One region of the Rossellomorea sp. NS-SX7 genome, then DNA from elsewhere that is predicted to be linked to it. Evidence: riboswitches for the same ligand, from Rfam matches in the RefSeq annotation. Region 1 holds a riboswitch; each other region holds the start of a gene.

Region 1 (2,264 bases):
ATGGGAGCGGCGATATCGTCCTGGCCTTTTCGACTGCACACAGAGTACCGCATCAACCAACTGAAGACAATACGGTGTCTTACTCGTTCATTAAAGAAGATGGTGAGATCATTTCTGCACTTTTTGAAATGGCTGTAGATAGTGTCGAGGAAGCGATATGGAATGCCCTGGCGGGAGCGGAAACAACGACAGGAAGGAATGAGCGGCAAGTGGAAGCCATTCCGTTGGAGCTGCTGATCGGTTTGAAGAAGTAAAGAATATGGAAAGAAGCCCGCTGTAATAAAAGGTTTTTTCCTGTGGGGAAAGAGGAAATATAAAAAGAAGGAATGACAATAAGGGATGTGAAATGATGAACTACACACCTTTGCCTCTTTCTTTTTACGAACAGCCGACTTTAGAACTTTCTCAAGCACTGTTAGGCTGTGTATTAGTAAAGGAAACGGAGGAAGGAATTGCTTCAGGCTATATAGTGGAAACGGAAGCTTATCTGGGTCCTGAAGACAGGGCAGCCCACAGCTTTGGCAATCGCCGGACAAAGCGGACAGAGATCATGTTCCATGAAGCAGGCCGGGTTTATACATATTTGATGCATACCCATTGCCTGGTTAATGTCGTATCGGCTGAAGTCGGGGTGCCGAATGCCATTTTAATCAGGGCGGTCGAACCTTTGGAGGGTCTCGACTTAATGATGGAAAGAAGAAAAGGCCAGCCGATGAAAAACTGGACAAGCGGACCCGGTAAATTGACGAAAGCTTTAGGGATTACCATGGAGGACTATGGAAGGTTTTACACCGGGCCTCCGATCATGATTGCAGAAGGTTATACCCCTGCCGAAATTGCTTCCGGAAAAAGAATCGGGATCGACAATACCGGAGAAGCAAGGGATTATCCATGGCGCTACTGGGTGAAGGGTAACCCTTATGTTTCCAGATAGTGCATCAGATTCTAAATTTTCAAACAAATAAAGAAAAACTACACCCAATGTACTAGTTTTATGGTATATTTTACTTATTAAGATTATTTTCTACATAAAATGATAATATTCGCATTGGGAGCTGTGAACCTGAATGATAGATGGGCGCTTACATTCTGGGGAGCTAGTAGCGCAACCGACCACATACGAACGTATTCATACGTTCTTTCATGTGGTCTTTTTTATTTGAAAACGGGGAATTCTGTTCCAAAAACTTACGATAAAGAAAGTATAGGGGTTTTATGAATATATTTACGATTTTTCAAGATGACTTTATTTATCATGATTATCAGCCTTTATATACAATTGATCGCAGTCAATCGCTTTTTGGATACGAGGCGCTGCTGAGGAATAAACTTCAGGAGAATCCCGAGACGCTTTTCCAGACAGCTATGAGGGCTAACATTTTATATAAGCTTGATACCTTATCTATATCAAAAGCCATTGAGGGCTTCCTGCATAATCGGAATCAGAATGGACGGCTGTTCGTTAATGTTTATGTGACCACGATCTTACATCCAAGCTTTCATAAATATTTCGACTATCTCATGGGGACCTACCCTGAACTGCAGGGTCGCCTTGTATTCGAGCTGAATGAATCAACGTCAGATGAGCTCTGGCAGAACCCGTTATTGCTGAAGGCTCTGAAGAATCTGAAACAATACAATGTGTTATACGCCATTGACGATTTCGGACAAGGGACGGCTTCGATAAAAAAGTCCATCGAATTTGAACCGGATATCATCAAACTTGATCGTTATTTTGCAAAAAATTTGGCTGAGAGTGAAAGGAAGCAGCGGTTCATCTCTTTTTTTAGTCAGTTTTATGGAAGTGACACAATCATCATATTAGAAGGAATTGAACAAGAAGAAGATATGCAAGTGGCCAAGGAACTTGGCATCACGATCGGACAAGGCTATTTTCTTGGCCGACCGAGCCAGCTGCTCGCATAATTCATTTGAACGAATGAAGATCAGGGCGTTTACCTGATCTTTTTTTAATATATCAAAAATAGTTGAAACAAAATTGTTTAAATTGAAATAAAATTGAAAAAATTTACATTATCCATTAAACTGAAGGAAAAAGAAAAAGGGGATTACGATGAAATTTCTGAGGTTTCCGTTTAAATTCGTATTCTATTATTTTCTCGGCTTCATCGGTATCATAGCGATCAGCGTTGCTCCTCAAGCGATGAGGGAAAGGGGACTGTACAACTTTATCGGGTACTCCGAAGAAGTTGTGAAGTTTTTCTTTGCGTTTTGGGATAAAGAAAATTGGAGCTATACCTATA
Region 2 (2,264 bases), 770 kb from region 1:
AAAAGAATACTTCCTGAACCTTACAAATAATACGATATAATGTATAATGAAGTAAAATGTCGAAAAAAGAAAATTTTCGCACAAAAAACTCTTTTATTTTGTGTTTCATATTGGTACTATAGTATTATTGTGGATGTATTGAATGTGTCATTTGAACTACGAAGCAACCTTCGATAACGGCAAACTAATTCGAAAGATTAGGACGCAAAGCCACGGATCTAACGTTTTTTTAAAACTATGACCGCCGGGTTACCGAAAAGGATTGGAAGATAAATGAACGCTGTCGACAATCGTCAGCTTTATTTAGAGCCCGCCATTCTTTTTGGCGGGCTCTTTTATTTAGATAATGAGTCCACCGTCACTGCAGGGAACCAAGATGGTTTTGAATAAAGAAAGGAGAAATGAAGATGGAACAAGTAAATATTTCTGATGTAAGTAGACAATTGAGAAGCTTTTGCAGGAGAAATCGTTCCTCTTTAAAGAAGTACAGCTCCTATACAGCGGAAGAAATCAGCGACATGGTAATGAGCAGACTTGGCTGTGAAGAGGTTAAGAGAATCGTAGACGACATAGAGCTGATCGATCGCAGAGGCGGAAACACAGGACTTTACTTGATGCTCATTTTAGAAGCGCTAAAGGGTTCAAGAAATGTCAGTACAGATGAAAGAGCGATTATATAATAAAAACCGGATGTCAACTTCTTTGACCGCCGGTTTTTTGTTATTTTTATTAATCCTCTTTCGTAAAAGTCCATCCTCAATTATGCAGACTTTGACAGCCATTGTTCTAGATTTTTTTCAGCTGTACGTATATCCATTGTAATGTTTGTGAGAAGCTCAAAATGGTGGTCTCTTTGACCGTGATGTTTCAAAAATTGAAAGATAGCCGGCTTTTGATACTTGATCACCGTCATCACTTCCATCATTGGCAAGTATGCTTCTCTAGGCTGAATGCGCAAAAAAGAGCGTATGAGCTGAATGTACTCTCCTGCATGCTTTTGATCATCGTTCCGTAATTCAATCAGTGCATTTAACTTACTTATATGACGTTTAATCGTTTGCAGTTCTTCAAAAGTCATCATGATTTCCCCTTTTATCTTTTGTTGGCGGCCCGGCCACCCTAGCGGAATAATAAAATCCGCCTTAGGCCCGAAGCTTTGCGTCCTTCCTTTTCAGAAAGTTTGCCTTTTTCAACAGAACCCTGTCAAAAAGAAATCCACCTTATCCTTATTATCGACTACAGTTCCTATACTGTTAATTGTTAGTGAAGATAAAGTAATAGTTCAAAAATACTAAACTCAAAGCAGAATAAAAAAAGTTCTTCTACTTGATTGGTGCCGAGAAAAGCATCATACTTACATACATAAGAGGGTATCCAACTAGGGATAATGATTCTTACGCGTCTATATATCAGTAATAGTGAAGAGAATAGAATAAAACAATCATTCGTCAAAAGCCTGCATAAACAGCCGTCGTTACCTAAAAACCAAACCAACAAAACGGAGGGACCAACCATGCAAGGACACGGACACCTTTTTGAACACCACAAAGCATCAAAACTGCTCGACCCAAAGCGGCAGGAAATGGTACCGGTAAACAACGTACTCGAACTTCTTCAACTGGGGAAAGATGACACCGTCGCCGACCTCGGGTGCGGAAACGGCTACCTGACACTGCCAATAGCAAAATCAGTTGATACCAAAGTACATGCCGTAGACCTGCAGCAAGAGATGCTCGAATATCTTCAGCATCGTGCCAAGGAAGCGAATGTAAACAATATTGAATATGAAAAGGCTTCTCTGGAATACCTGAGTTTTAACAAGAGCACCCTCGACAAGATTGTATCTGCATTCGTCCTGCATGAAGTGCCGAATCTGACCAAAGTATTCCAAGACTTAAGTGACATGCTGAAGGACAATGGCATCTGGTTGATCCTGGATTGGGAAGCAGTAGAGTCTGAGATGGGACCACCTCTCGAGGAACGGATTCCTTCAGAAGAATTGGCCCAGCAGTTGGAAACCGCAGGATTCAATACGGAAGTCGGTCATCTGCATCCTGCTGTATATTTTATCGTTGTGCGTAAGGGATGAGCCGGATGGTAAAAGGTTGAATTTGATTGTGCCTGGCACCGTTATAATTGAGAACACTCTGTACCAGGTAAACTCAACAGGTAATGTACCTGGTACAAACATCCGAGCCAGACTCAATTGGGCAAAAACGAGCCAGGCTCAAAATACCGAATCCGAGGAATGCACCTCAAAATAG
Region 3 (2,264 bases), 460 kb from region 1:
CTATCTTCTTCATTCTAAGATGGTGTAGAAATGAGAGAAGATGATTAAATTCTTCTCTTGTTAAGCCATTATGTATGGCCTCCTCAAGAGTTTCAATCCAATCTTCATCTAGGGGTATATCCACAGTATCTATTGAAATAATTGATTCAAGAGGGACATTGAGGGTTTCGGCTAGTTTTTGAAGAACTTTAATAGAGGGGTTCTTTTGCAGCCCTCTTTCAATTGAACTGATATATGACTTAGAAATTTGGGAAAGCTGTGCCAATTCATTAATCGTCAGATTCTTTTGGGAGCGGATTTCTCTAATTCGATCCCCCACCATACACATCACTCCAGTTATGTACTATTATATTCATTATATAGAACAAAAAAGATAAAAGAAAATATGAAATATCGAGAAAACAGAAGATATCGGGAGTAAAAACACATAAAATGTTCTTTATTAAGAATAATTAAGCTAATTTGATTCTTTTGTTAATAAAAATTTGCTTTATAATAATGATATGTTCACTAAAAAGAACAAGAGGCGATTTTTATAGAAGAGGAGGATACAACCATGTATAAAAAAGTATGTTCCCGTTGCACTCGAAGTTCGTATAGCAGCAGCGAGATAGGTAAATGGGTTTGTCCATCTTGCGGAAATGATTTAACGAACCATTCCTTCTACGATTCCAAAACTTTAAAAAATATTAATGACAAAGTCCTTCCATTGAAAAGGAAACTGGAGACTTATCAGCAACACAAAGTGAAGAAATAAACGAAAGCTTCGACAAATACTTTTATTGCATGAGAAAGAAAGACAAGTTCTTATAAAAGTATTAAAGATTGGTGTCAAAAAACAACTGAATATGTAAGATAAAGTATAAAATTAATTATCAGAATAGACAAAAAATAACACTAAAAAAGATTATTGAGCAGTATAATGGGTATAGTTCTAATGAACTACTCAGATAAAGGCAAACCTATTGAAAAATAGGGACGCAAAGTCACAGATCTAAGGTAGGAAAATGCGTACATACTAACAGGTATATACATAGGCGAAGTGCTCATTGGGGGACTAAGATGGCTGGATTGCCTGAAATACATGAATGTATTTTGGGGAGGGGATCTAAATGAAGGAACGTGAGCTTGATTTAGAATGGGTGGAACTAGTGAGACAGGCACTGGAGGCAGGAATTTCAAAGAATGATATTAGAAAATTTATTCAAATTCATGGCAAAAAAGCAAATGAGTATAAGATCGTCTAATGTAAAAAGTCTTGCAGAAGCTGCAAGACTTATTTGTTGCCCAATTTCCATTTATTAAATTCAATGAACTCACGGAATTGTTCCTTCGTAATACCGGAATCCATCGCTTCCTCTGCAATTTTGATCCATTCGCGATCGACTGCTGTATTTTCGGGTTCATCGTGTAATAATGCATCCATCGAGATTCCCAAAGCGGCAGAGACTTTTTCCAAAAACTGAATAGATGGGTTTTGTTGAATGTTGCGCTCAATAGAGCTCAGATATGATTTAGCAACCCCAGCTTTTTCAGCCAGTTCTGTCATAGACATTCGTCTTTCCTGTCTATATTTCTTTACTCTTTCCCCGATCATCTTGGACACCTGCCTATTGAATCGTATCGATAAGCCTATTATAACAAACCGTTAACATCTGCTCTACAATAAGTTTACACATTTTCGTAAAATCAGACGCTCGGTTTTGACGTAGCTGGAATACGCGGCTTAGACACCATCTTTTCACGAAATTCTTTCACCAGTTCATCTCCTGAATACCCTTTTTGAAGCAAGTCGTCCAATAATAACTCGGCGTACTCATTGCGCTGTTTCTTTAATTTTCCTTCAAATAAGATACTCATCCGTCCGTTCATTTTCTTAATGCAGCGTATGGACGTCATGAATGCGGCGGGATCATTGGCTTTATGGGAAATGACGACCTGTATTTCCAAGTCATCCTCTCGCTGCTGGACCTTTTGGAAAAATTCAATGTGGTCTTGTGACATATACGTTTCCACAAGCCAAGTACCCTTTTCATCCTCTTTATTGATGATTAAACCGTCCTCAATTTCAAAATCCTGTAGTTCATCATTATCCACTACCTGAAGTGATATCACTTTAAAGGTTTTCATGAACGAACATCTCCTATAAATAGGTTTTTAATGGAAAGTCTATTTTCAAAAGGGGTGTAGATTCTCGTACGTTGTGCAGAACTCTGAATGAAGTGTGTGCACGTGCTCTTTTCGAATACAGCTCAAAACTGGTG

The links. A riboswitch is a leader RNA that binds a small molecule or an ion and turns the genes downstream of it on or off. The one in region 1 is predicted to bind cyclic di-GMP.
Region 2: linked by a shared signal. The riboswitch ahead of ACUXV2_RS17125 (hypothetical protein) and the one ahead of ACUXV2_RS20950 (EAL domain-containing protein) in region 1 are both predicted to bind cyclic di-GMP.
Region 3: linked by a shared signal. The riboswitch ahead of ACUXV2_RS18540 (anti-repressor SinI family protein) and the one ahead of ACUXV2_RS20950 (EAL domain-containing protein) in region 1 are both predicted to bind cyclic di-GMP.

What each region holds. Positions count from the first base shown of each region.
Region 1 is NZ_CM128249.1:4,209,851-4,212,114, forward strand. Features, by position in the region: gene ACUXV2_RS20940 (DmpA family aminopeptidase) at 1-254, shown strand, start outside; gene ACUXV2_RS20945 (DNA-3-methyladenine glycosylase) at 347-934, shown strand; cyclic di-GMP riboswitch class II at 1,043-1,124, shown strand; gene ACUXV2_RS20950 (EAL domain-containing protein) at 1,216-1,926, shown strand; gene ACUXV2_RS20955 (ABC transporter permease subunit) at 2,075-2,264, shown strand, end outside.
Region 2 is NZ_CM128249.1:3,436,977-3,439,240, reverse strand. Features, by position in the region: cyclic di-GMP riboswitch class I at 169-257, shown strand; gene ACUXV2_RS17130 (hypothetical protein) at 408-680, shown strand; gene ACUXV2_RS17125 (hypothetical protein) at 761-1,078, opposite strand; cyclic di-GMP riboswitch class I at 1,102-1,195, opposite strand; gene ACUXV2_RS17120 (class I SAM-dependent methyltransferase) at 1,514-2,089, shown strand.
Region 3 is NZ_CM128249.1:3,753,297-3,755,560, reverse strand. Features, by position in the region: gene ACUXV2_RS18545 (helix-turn-helix domain-containing protein) at 1-322, opposite strand, end outside; cyclic di-GMP riboswitch class I at 946-1,079, shown strand; gene ACUXV2_RS18540 (anti-repressor SinI family protein) at 1,113-1,247, shown strand; gene ACUXV2_RS18535 (helix-turn-helix domain-containing protein) at 1,277-1,597, opposite strand; gene ACUXV2_RS18530 (YwpF-like family protein) at 1,690-2,130, opposite strand.